DNA from 3 places in the Ferdinandcohnia sp. GQ5 genome. Region 1 is predicted to be linked to each of the others. Evidence: riboswitches for the same ligand, from Rfam matches in the RefSeq annotation. Region 1 holds a riboswitch; each other region holds the start of a gene.
The links. A riboswitch is a leader RNA that binds a small molecule or an ion and turns the genes downstream of it on or off. The one in region 1 is predicted to bind S-adenosylmethionine.
Positions count from the first base shown of each region.

Region 1 (4,009 bases):
GTGCCGAGTTTTATTTTTCGCATTGTGTTAAACCTCCAAGTTTTAATATAGGAATATTATTACTGTTACCCATTTCTAGTTTACATATTTCGCTATTGATTGGAAAGTATAGATAAAAGGAGGTTAAGTAATGAACCAAATAAAACGCTTATTCATGCTGTTATTATTAGCATTTCCGATGTTTTTCTTAATGGGTTGTGGGGATGACGAAAGACCTGAGGAAGGCGAGGAAATTGAAGAGATTGAAGAGGAAGATGAAATCGGTGACGGCGAGATTGATGATGAGTAGAATATAAAAGGAGTTCTCCCAAAATCGGGTAGAACTCCTTTTTTTAGTTATGCAGTGGTTGTTGCTGTTTTAGTATCTTTTTTCGTATGAATTCGTTTTGTTAAGAATGGTACTGCAAATCTATCTACACCGTAGTAGTATGTTGCAGCGCCTGCAAATAAGAGAATAACTGCTAATGTGTAAAGTACTGGGTTTGTGCTAACTGTTCCAGCAAGTAAGAAGTTTAGGTTCATGAATGCCCCTGCAATTAATGCTGGGATTGTTGCAGCACCTAAGATTAATCCAAGTCCAACTAGAACTTCTCCCCATGGAATGAGTACGTTAATTATATCAACGTTTGGAACGGCAAAGCCTTCTAGGAATGTTGCATACCAACCTGCTACTGCTGGGTGTTCGCCACCAGCCTTTGCAAGTGCTCCTTGGAGGAATCCGCCTGCGTCAAATCCTCCAGTCAATTTATGAAAACCAGCTTCTAGCCATTGAATACCTAACCATACACGTAATACTGTCCAAATAACTGCCATTTTAGGTCCTTTTAAGAATGTTCTCATCTTAATCTCCCCTTTTATTTTATATTGTGAAGTTATTCACAAGTTGTTATAAAAAAATATGATCGTTTTAGCTGCCAGCTTGGGTAGTTAGTTTGTGAAGTCTTTCACTAACTTTCTACACCCTTAATATACTATGGATTTTCAATTAAAGCAATGGGCTTCACAAATATGACACAAATGTTTTTTGATTGTATTTATAGTCTCAAATTTAACGTTTTGTATAGGGAATGATTATAATCACCGAAAATTTTAATAAGGGAAAATTTTTCAAAAAGTGTTTGACTTTGGGTATTTTACACTCTATAATCCATTTATAAAGTAAAACTAGAACGTATTAATTTAATAAAGGACTCTTATCCAGAGCGGTGGAGGGACATGGCCCTACGAAACCCGGCAACCTTCAAGATTATTCTTGAAAAGGTGCTAATTCCATCAGGTAAAATTACCTGAAAGATAAGAGGAGGAAAAAAGCCCTCTTCTTACTAGAAGGGGGCTTTTTTCATCGTTAGGATATGCAAGTTAGAAGTTGTATTAGTACTATTCCTAGTTTTCCTATAAAAATACTGGAGGTACAGACATGAAGAAAATAAGCGTTATTTTTATTGCTGTATTACTGTTGATTGGAATTGCAGGTTGTTCGAATAGCACAAGTAAAGCGAGCCAAGGAAGTGAAAAACCTAAAAAAATCACATTAGATTATGCTTTTTATTCACCTACGAGTCTTGTGTTAAAAGAGTTTGGGTGGGCTGAAGAAGCATTCAAAGAAGAGGGAATTAAGGTTGAATTTGTTCTAAGTCAAGGAAGTAATAAAGCATTGGAATTTTTAAATAGTGGAAGTGCAGATTTCAGTTCATCTGCAGGCGCAGCGGCTCTAATGGCAAAAGCAAAGGGTGCTCCAATTGAATCGGTGTATATTTACTCAAAGCCAGAGTGGACAGCGTTGGTCGCAAATAAAGATTCAAAGATTCAAAGTATAAGTGATTTAAAAGGAAAAAAGGTTGCTGCAACTATCGGAACAGACCCATATATTTTCCTATTACGCGCCCTTAATGAGGAAGGGTTAAGTCCATCAGATGTTGAAATCGTTAACCTCCAGCATGGAGATGGAGCGGCCGCGTTATCTTCTGGTCAGGTGGATGCATGGTCGGGGTTAGATCCTCATATGGCAAGAGTTGAATTAGAAACGGATGCGAACCTTTTTTACCGCAATGCAGATTTTAATACGTATGGAACCTTAAATGTGCGTTCTGAGTTTGCGGAAAAATATCCCAATTACGTAGAAGAAGTCATTGAGGTCTACGAAAAGGCTCGTAAATGGGTTTTAGAAAATCCAGAGGAAACAGCGGAAATTTTGGCAAAGTCCGCAAATATTGATATTGAAGTTGCTAATAAACAATTAAATGAACGAAATGATTTTTCTAATCCTGTTCCTGGTGAAATACAAATTGAGGCATTAACCGAAGCAGGTAAGGTGCTTCAAGCACAGGAAATCATCGGAAAAGATGTTAAATTGGATCAACTGGTTCAGGAATTGATTAATCCTACGTTTGCCGAAAACGTAATTAAACAATAGGGATTGTGCCTCTTTCAAAACGGCACTTCCTCGTGATAGGAGACGGTAAAATGAGCACAAAAGGCGGAGCGTTGACTAGACAAATTAAGGTGAAATCGAAGCGTGAGTTTGTATTATCAGGAAGTCTAAAAGTAGTTCTACTTGGGAGTATCATCCCGGCTATTTTAATCGTGGTTTGGCAATATTTAAGCCACATTGGTGTACTTGAAGGTCATCTTATGCCGGCACCAACGGTTATCCTTGCGAAAATAATTGAATTTGCTGGAGATGGAAGTCTGTGGGGCCATATTGGGATTACGTTATATCGCATCTTTTTTGGGTTTCTCATTGGGGTAGTTGCTGCTGTTATATTTGGTTCATTGGTCGGCTATTTTAGAATTGCTGAACAGTTACTAGACCCGATGATTCAGGCTTTCCGTTCGATTCCGTCCCTTGCTTGGGTACCTCTTTTTATCTTGTGGATGGGGATTGCAGAACCATCAAAAATTACACTAATTGCGGTTGGGGTATTTTTTCCGGTTTATTTAAACATCGTGTCAGGCATACAGGGTGTTGACCGAAAGTTGATTGAGGTAGGGAAAATCTATAATTTTTCATCGTTTGAGTTAATTAGAAAGGTAATATTGCCTGCATCCCTTCCTTCTTTTCTAGTTGGAATCCGAAGTGGGCTTGGGCTAGGTTGGATGTTTGTCGTTGCAGCTGAATTAATGGGTGCTAGTCAGGGGATTGGATATTTGCTTGTTGTTGGCCAAAACTCCTATTCTCCTGAGACGGTCATCGCAAGCATCGTACTATTTGCGATTTTAGGTAAAATAACAGACTCCATTTTGAAGAAAACAGAGGAAAAAACTCTTCACTGGCAGGATAGCTTTGTGAAGTAGACCTGAAAGGATGAATTAGATGCTGGCAGTTCAAAATGTCTCTAGAACCTTTTCGAATGGTACGACAGGGTTTAAAAATATAAATCTTGAAACAAAACAAGGTGAAATTGTGGGAGTACTAGGTACGAGTGGGTGTGGAAAGAGCACCTTATTACGTGTCTTATCTGGATTAGATTCGGATTATACAGGTACGGTGAAAATAAGCGGGGACATCATTAAGTCCGTTCATGAAAAGGTGGGCGTTATTTTTCAAGAATCACGTTTAATGCCATGGTTGACAGTATTAGAAAATATCTCGTTTGGTTTAAAGAATGATAGTAAGAAAAGTGAAAAAGCCCAGGAATATGTAAAGTTAGTAGGATTGCAAGGATTTGAAAATCATTATCCAAAGGATATCTCCGGTGGGATGGCACAAAGAGTATCGATTGCTCGTGCACTTATCACAGCACCTCGAGTTTTGCTATTAGATGAGCCATTTAGTGCGCTTGATGCATTTACGAAAATGCAGTTGCAAGATTTGCTGCTGACAATATGGGAGAAATACAAATCAACGATGCTCGTCGTTACTCACGATATCGATGAAGCACTTTATTTATGTGACCGAATTGTTATTTTAAAAGGGCAGCCGGGTGAAATCTATCAAACGATTCAAATTGATGATCCAAAGCCAAGATCTCGTGGTGATATAAAGTTGGCACAATTGAAGGCGGAAATA
Region 1 covers NZ_JCAXEW010000014.1:44,964-48,972, reverse strand. Annotated here, with positions in the region: gene AC6CHV_RS17010 (aldo/keto reductase) at 1-23, opposite strand, end outside; gene AC6CHV_RS17005 (hypothetical protein) at 131-289, shown strand; gene AC6CHV_RS17000 (Crp/Fnr family transcriptional regulator) at 337-840, opposite strand; SAM riboswitch class I at 1,191-1,300, shown strand; gene AC6CHV_RS16995 (aliphatic sulfonate ABC transporter substrate-binding protein) at 1,418-2,413, shown strand; gene AC6CHV_RS16990 (ABC transporter permease subunit) at 2,464-3,294, shown strand; gene AC6CHV_RS16985 (ATP-binding cassette domain-containing protein) at 3,314-4,009, shown strand, end outside.

Region 2 (4,009 bases), on a different contig from region 1:
ACACCATAAGATCTACATATTGCCAATAACTAAATGTATTGGCAAAAAAGTCTTCTCCTCCCTGAGAAGGAACCCCGCTAGTGGTAGGGTTAAGGGCTGATAAAGCAACTAATTTTGCTTCTGACTGTGCATTTTCATTTACTTTATAAAGTACCTCCCGCTCTGCTAATGGAGTCTGGCTACGGTTATAAATAGCATCTTGATCCTTATCTGGTGCCCAGTCTAAAAGTTGTTCCGGATACCAATAGGATGATTCCGGCTGTTTAGCAAAGGTTGCACTTGGTGCCAAAATCATAATACACAAGCAGAAAAAAATACCCATCCAGAAACACTGCTTTTTTTCAAACATATTCCTTCTCTCCCTTTCCATTTCATTTTTCTATCTAACGAAGCTTAAAACATGCCCTCTGTTCTATGCCTCCCTACAAAGTTAATGAAAACACTTACAAAATAAAAGGTCCGTATTTACTATCTTCTATTAGCTGCTTTTTCTATTAAAATAGGGGTGATAACCTCCCCCATCAGTGATTTTTTATTTTATAGAAGCTTTTTCCATTATTTCTAAAATTACTCCATAAAAACACCCATCCCTTTTTTATATAGGTAAAAATACATGAGCATTAGTTACCATTACCAATTTCCTAATCATTGAAAGATAAAATGTATTAAATTTAGTAAAAATATAGATAACCAATTTTCAAGCCATATTAAAAGCCTTCCGATTCGCTCGGAAGGCATTCTAACTAATTCAATTTTTGGATATAAACAAAATGTTGATGATATCGGACAAAACTATAAATATATTAGACAAACCCAAATTATGATTTAATTAGTCTGAGTGTTTTAAGGTCTTTTACACTAGATGCACCAGCCAATGCGATGGAAACCTTTGTATCTTGAATAAAGTTGCCAAGCACCTTCTCTACACCTTTCTGTCCTGCAGCTGCAAGTCCATATACATACGGTCTGCCAATAAAGACCGCATCCGCCCCTAACGCAAGTGCCTTAACAATATCAGAACCTCGTCGAATCCCACTATCAAATAAGACAGGAATTTCACCCTTTACCTCTTCCACTATAAGTGGCAATGCATCAATGGCTGAAATGACACCATCAAGCTGCCTACCTCCATGATTGGAAACAATAACTCCATCTACACCATTCTTAACCGCAAGTCTAGCATCATCCGAACTAAGAATCCCCTTTATTAAAATTGGCAATGAGGTCCGTTCCTTTAAATCAGCGACATGAGTCCAGTTAAGTGAAGGATGGTGAATATTATCTAAGATTCCTTGAATAATAGACTCTAAATCTTGACTATCTAAAGAGGATAAGAATACCGAATCCTGTTCATAATTCGCTTTCCCTACCCCAAGCTTTAATGGTGAAAAACGATTCTTCATATCTTCTTCTCTCCAGCCCATCATAACTGTATCAACAGTTAAAACAATTGCTTCGTAACCCGCCTCCTCTGCTCGTTTAACCATATTAAAGGAAATCTCCTTATTATTTGACCAATAAAGTTGAAACCATTTTGAGCTATTACCGGATACCTTTGCTACATCTTCAATCGAATAGCTTGAAACAGTGCTTTGGACAAAAGGCACATGACAAGCAGCGGCTGCTTTTGACACTGCCAATTCTGCCTCTTCATGTGCCAGCTTTAACATTCCAACCGGGGCAAGTAAAAAAGGATGGGGGTATGTTTTTCCGAACAAGGTGATGCTTGTATCAATATTTGATACATCCCGTAAAATCCTTGGTACTATGGAATACTTGTTAAATGATTCTTGGTTTTGTCTCAAGGTCACTTCGCCACCTGCTCCTGAACGAACATACCCAAAGCCTCCAGCAGACATTTTCTTTTTTGCCTGCTCCTCTAATTCCACATAGGAGACCGGAAAATATTCATCCTTCACAATATTCTCTATGTACGCATCTTTAACTTTTGATATATTCATTGTATAAAGCCTTCTTTCCATATTTATTGTAATTACCCTACTACTTAAAAATGGGGTAGTCAATTGGAGTTTTGACAATTTAGAAAAAAAAGATTGACTTACCTTTTAAACAAGTTTAATATCAAAATAATAAATTTCATAACAATCTCTTATTAAGAGCGGCTGAGGGACTGGCCCTGTGAAGCCCGGCAACCATTCATGTTAAACGAAGACATGAACAGGTGCTAAATCCTGCAAAATACAATGTATTTTGAAAAATGAGAGAGGTGCTACTTCTAAAGTATATCCATGCCTCTCTTTATGAGAGGCATTTTTTATTATCTGGTAAATTACTTAAAAGAATGGAGGGATGAATTATATGTCAACACAAACAGTAAAAGGAGCACCCGGTCATTTTAGAATTGGTGAAGGGATCCTTAAGGAACTAGAACCCCTTTTATCTGAGTTAAAGGTTCAAAAAATTCATATAGTATGCGGTAAGAAGGCCTGGAATGCAGTATCCACCTATTTGCCTGAGAAAATAACCAATTCCCCTATTTCGAGCTTTACTTTCATTGAGGGTCACTGCACTTTAGAAAAGGTTGAAAGTATTTCTAATCAGCTATCAGTAAACTCAGTTGATGCAGTTATTGGCATCGGAGGCGGAACTGCACTAGACACTGCGAAGGCTTCAGCAATTAATGCAGGTATAAAATCAATATTGATTCCAAGCATTGCATCTACATGTGCGGCATGGACTCCACTTAGTGTCTTTTATGACCAAAATGGAGTTTTTACACACTACACTGAATTCCCTCTTGCCAATACCTTAGTACTTATTGAGCCTGCTGTTATTGCCTTAGCTCCAGTAAAGTACCTACGAGCAGGAATTGGTGATACACTAGCGAAGTATTACGAAGCAGAGGCATTAATTTCTGCGTTTTTCAAAAATCAAGAGCTACCGGTTTGGCTAAAGGTTTCAAGGTTCTCAGCATCTATTTGCAGAGATGTTCTACTACAGGATGCCACAGCAGCTATCCAATCTACCTCTGAAGGAAGTGTCTCTGATGAACTGGTTAGAGTAATTGAGGCCATTATTATGACTGGCGGTATGGTCGGCGGCTTCGGTGGAAAGGCAGGAAGAGTAGCAGGAGCACATTCCATTCATAATGGCCTTACTGAAGCAAACCAAGCCAAAAACTTTTTACATGGTGAGCTTGTTGCATATGGAACTCTGGTCCAGTTAGCTCTAGAAAATAAAGAACAAGAGCTTTTAAGACTATCAAGCTATTATCATGAATGGGGACTTCCAGTAAATTTAAAAGACTTAAATATTGATCCGGAAAACAAAACTCTTTTGGAAGCAATAATTAAAAAGGCAACTCTCCCACAAGAATCTATTCATTTTATGGATATAACTATTTCAAAGGATGCACTATTATCAGCTATAAGTAAGGTGGAAAATCTTACTTTCTCTAGAGTCAATTGATAGAAACAGAATAAGCATAAATACAAGCCATAATATTAACATAATACGAAAAGAGGAATAAACATGAAAAAGTGGTTATTTGCTAGTTTATTAGTTTTAATTATCTCGGTTCTTGCAGCCTGCGGTGAAAGTAGTTCAAGTGGTTCAAAGGACGAAAAAGCAGAAGGTTTATATAGTGACGAAAAGCTGGTTATTGGTGTAACTGCAGGCCCTCACGAACAAATTCTTGAAAAGGTAAAAGAACTTGCTGAAAAAGAAAACCTAAATATTGAAATAAAAGTCTTTACCGATTATGTTATGCCAAATATTGCTTTGGATGAAGAAGAGCTTGATTTAAATATCTTCCAAACTGAGCCGTACTTTAATGCATTTAAAGAAGACCGTAATTTGGACCTTATAAAATCGTTTGATACTGTTACATTCCCAATGGGTGTTTATTCATTAAAGGTGAAGGATGTTTCAGAGCTAAAAGACGGTGCTAAAATTGGATTACCTAGTGACCCTACAAACAGCGGACGTGCACTACTTCTATTTGAAAAAGCTGGATTTATTAAGCTGAATCCAGATACCGGAATCAATT
Region 2 covers NZ_JCAXEW010000018.1:24,629-28,637, reverse strand. Annotated here, with positions in the region: gene AC6CHV_RS19890 (endo-beta-N-acetylglucosaminidase) at 1-349, opposite strand, end outside; gene AC6CHV_RS19885 (alpha-hydroxy-acid oxidizing protein) at 819-1,961, opposite strand; SAM riboswitch class I at 2,108-2,225, shown strand; gene AC6CHV_RS19880 (iron-containing alcohol dehydrogenase family protein) at 2,320-3,429, shown strand; gene AC6CHV_RS19875 (MetQ/NlpA family ABC transporter substrate-binding protein) at 3,493-4,009, shown strand, end outside.
Region 2: linked by a shared signal. The riboswitch ahead of AC6CHV_RS19880 (iron-containing alcohol dehydrogenase family protein) and the one ahead of AC6CHV_RS16995 (aliphatic sulfonate ABC transporter substrate-binding protein) in region 1 are both predicted to bind S-adenosylmethionine.

Region 3 (4,009 bases), on a different contig from region 1:
TCAGCTAGAGGAAATGTACATACAATAATACCGAATTTTTTAGTTAGGCCAGATCATTGGATAAAATAAAAATGCTAGGGACAGTTAACTGTCCCATATTATTTTTTCACTGGTTTCACAACAGTATCAGCCCTATTGTATTTGACTATTTCGAGGAGTTGTTCTGCCATGAATTGTGGACTGTATTTAAACCCGCCATTAATCCATTCTACGACCATCCCTAATATTGCATATGCTTGGTAATTGGCGTGAATCTCCCTATCAATTTTTGGATTGGTGAGTACCTCATGCAAGTCAGTTAAGACGAGATCCTTTAAGACGGTACAAAACTTATTTTGAAAGCCTGTTAAAGTGTGTGTTCTGACGATATGTGTATAAAAATTTGCGTATTTAAAGACATGGTCAAATATTTTTACCGCGGACGTAGATAGTTTTTTAATTTCCAATACTTCAACACCTTTATAGGGTTCCCGATAAGATTCAATCAAGTCAGTGATGACTTCATCCATAATCTCATGTAGAATATCTTCTTTATATTGAAAATGCTTATAAAATGTACCACGATTTAGGTCCGCAACCCGTACAATATCTGATATCGAAATCTTCTTTAAGTCTTTTTCATTCATTAAGGATAGTAATGCATCTTTTATTGCTCGCTTTGACTTTACAATTCGGCGGTCAAGATAGTCATTATTACTAGACATAAACATCCTCCCATGTTTGATAAAACAAAAATACTAGACAAATTCATATATATTTGTTTATTAGTAAACACTTAATCATGTTTTTGCTGATTGTAAGCGTATTATTCTTCTTATTATACTATAGGTAGTTGTTGATTAACGTACAACTGTTTATTAAAATGCATTCTATCATAATTGGAGGAATGAACATGAGGCTAGAGAAAAAAGTAGCAGTTGTTACAGGTGCCGCTTCTGGTATGGGAAAATCAATTGCAATTCTGTACGCAAATGAAGGTGCAAAAGTAGTCGTTTCAGATATTAATATTGAAGCTGCTAATGCAACTGTTGATGAAATCAAGATAAATGGCGGAGAAGCTATCGCTGTTATGACCAATGTTGCAAAAGAAGAAGATATTCAACACTTAATTAATTCTGCTGTAACGAAGTATGGAACAGTAGATATTTTAGTAAATAATGCAGGAATTATGGACAACTTTGAACCAGCTGGAGAAATTGAAGACGAGAAATGGGAAAGAATTTTTGCGGTAAATACAACGAGTGTAATGCGCGCAACCCGTAAAGTACTGCCAATCTTTTTAGAGAAAAAGGCTGGGGTTATTATCAACGTAGCATCTGCAGGCGGACTTCAAGGGGCAAGAGCTGGCGCTGCTTATACCGCCTCTAAACATGCGGTAGTTGGATTCACGAAAAACACCGGTTTCATGTATGCTCAAAGTGGGATTCGTTGTAATGCGATTGCACCAGGCGGTGTTGAAACTAATATCAGTGCTTCGATGACTGGCAGAAGTGATTTTGGAATGGGCCGTATTATGCCAGGATTGGCTATCAATCCACGTACAGGTAAACCGGAAGAAATCGCAAGTATTGCACTATTCCTTGCATCAGATGACGCAAGTTTTGTCAACGGAACAGTCATCACCGGGGATGCGGGTTGGACAGCATATTAGGAAATGAAAAAGCTTGGGTCACATATGGTGATCCAAGCTTTTTGGCATATTTTATTCTAATTTCAAACAAGTTTTGTTCCTTCAAGGAAAGACTTTTAAAAGTTTTTCCAACGTATTGATCCGTAACCAGTATGTGGATGTCCTTTAGATTGAATTTTAAAGTATTCATGTTCTAATTCGGGCAGGGATAATTCAAATAGATGTTTTCCATCTTTTTTATACATGTTACACGCAATTAGTTTCCGAATGATCTCATTTTTACGTTTCTCAACAGTTTCTTTTAATATAGCCATAATCATCTCTCTCCTTTCGTAATTGGCTTTCAAAAGACCCAATAACAAGATAAGAAGAGGCTTTTTTATGATTAGGGTAACCTCACTTATCTTTCAAGCTTGTTAGCTTGCAGGATTTAGCACAGTATTCAACGAATCTGTTGCTGAGGTTTCACAGGGCCAGCCCCTCCACCTCTCTTGATAAGTTTTTATAAGTTTGTACAAATGAAACACCCTAGACGTAATGGATGTTATTTATAGTTTAACCATATTATTCCGATGTGTCTACTTGTATTTATGAAATTTTGCAAAATGTAATGATTTCGTAAAAAATAAGTTCGCGAAAAGGGGGCATAAAAAAGAGACAAGATTCATAACCCAAGGGGTTAATCAACCTGTCTCTCAATTCCAAATTTGATTTTAAGATGAAACCAAAAGGGTCCTCTGTAGAAATGACTTCGATTTCTGCAGGAAATACTTTGTTTTTCATATGTTTGCCTCTTAAAAATAATAGAATAAAAGGCATAGGATGAAATAGACTTCCGTATGACTGTGGGGATAATTAACAGGAGGTACCGCATTGTCCTGTTCTGGACAAGGAACCTGTCCCTGTGTCCCATTAAGCTTCGCCGACGACTGTAAATCTTTGGTTAAGGTGTTTGGGGTTTTCGATTTCGTCAATTACTGCGATGGCAAAGTCAGCGTAGCTAATGTAGCTTTCGCCTTTTGAGTTAACGAGTAAATTGTCTTTACCAGTTTGATAAGTACCAGTTCTTTTTCCCTCTGAATCAAATACTGCAGATGGACTGATAAATGTCCAAGTGATATCTGCTGTTTCTTTAAGTTCTTGAAGATTTCGTGCTTGACCATTGGCTGTTGGTTTTACAAAGTCTGGAAACTCTGGTGTGTCGATGAGTTGAAGAGTTTTTGCCTCATCAACATAAAGACTTCCTGCACCACCAACAACTATGATTCTTGTATCTGTTCCTTTAACAGCCTCAATTAATGCATGGCCGGCATCTACGTGGGCTTGTTCTTCTCCAAGTGGCGCACCAAAAGCATTAACTACTACATCGAGATCCTCAACATCAGCTTTTATTAATTCAAAAATATTTTTTTCTAAAACAGATACTTGATTGTTCTGTATTTTAGATGCATCCCTAACGATAGCTTTAACTTCATGTCCTCTTTTAACTGCTTCTTTTAAAATTAGGCTTCCTGCTTTACCATTTGCACCAATAATTCCAATTTTCATTATAGTTACCTCCTATGTCGTTTAACTTGTAATTATATTGATTACATGTAATGATTATAGTTACATGTATAGTTAATGTCAATACATTCAACTTTTAGGTATAATAAACGTACGATTAGGAATGAAAGAAAGGTGACAGCGATGTCCATCAGTAGTAGATTTTCTGTTGGAATTCATATACTTTCCCTCATAAAGTTATCGAAAGAGGGGGAATGTTCATCAGGATTTTTAGCATCAAGTGTAAATACAAATCCAGTAGTTATTAGAAAAATTATGGGAATGCTTAAAAAAGCAAACTTAATTGAAGTACACCCGGGAGTTGCAGGTGCAAAACTCGCAAGAAAATCAACAGAGATTACAATGCTAGATGTCTATAAGGCAGTTGATGTAGTAAGAGAAGGAGAGCTGTTTAGCGTCCATGACAATCCTAATCCGGAATGCCCCGTCGGCAGAAATATTCAATATGCCATTGAACCCTTATTTGTACAAGCTCAATTCGCTATGGAGAAAATCTTAGCAAACGTAACCCTAGAAGACATCATAAACGGCATCAACGAAGTTGGGACAGAGGGACAGGTACAGCGACCCAAATGAGATATGAATATTTTAGGTTCATAAAGAGGGTGTCAATCCATGTTGGATTGACACCCTCTTTTATTTTTTAGGATAAGCAATATTTCATAACACACTGGGTATTAATTGAAATGATTGGAGCGGATGGAACGAGACTCCTGCGGGAATAGTGAGCCTTGTGAGACCCCGCAGCGAGGTATGAGCGAGGAGGCTTGCGGATCGCCCGCGGAAAGCGAGTGCCAGAAGCGGAAATCACAC
Region 3 covers NZ_JCAXEW010000017.1:116,630-120,638, forward strand. Annotated here, with positions in the region: gene AC6CHV_RS19635 (pentapeptide repeat-containing protein) at 1-69, shown strand, start outside; gene AC6CHV_RS19640 (TetR/AcrR family transcriptional regulator C-terminal domain-containing protein) at 99-704, opposite strand; gene AC6CHV_RS19645 (SDR family oxidoreductase) at 893-1,651, shown strand; gene AC6CHV_RS19650 (Fur-regulated basic protein FbpA) at 1,747-1,944, opposite strand; SAM riboswitch class I at 2,028-2,131, opposite strand; gene AC6CHV_RS19655 (NAD(P)-dependent oxidoreductase) at 2,543-3,178, opposite strand; gene AC6CHV_RS19660 (Rrf2 family transcriptional regulator) at 3,320-3,772, shown strand.
Region 3: linked by a shared signal. The riboswitch ahead of AC6CHV_RS19650 (Fur-regulated basic protein FbpA) and the one ahead of AC6CHV_RS16995 (aliphatic sulfonate ABC transporter substrate-binding protein) in region 1 are both predicted to bind S-adenosylmethionine.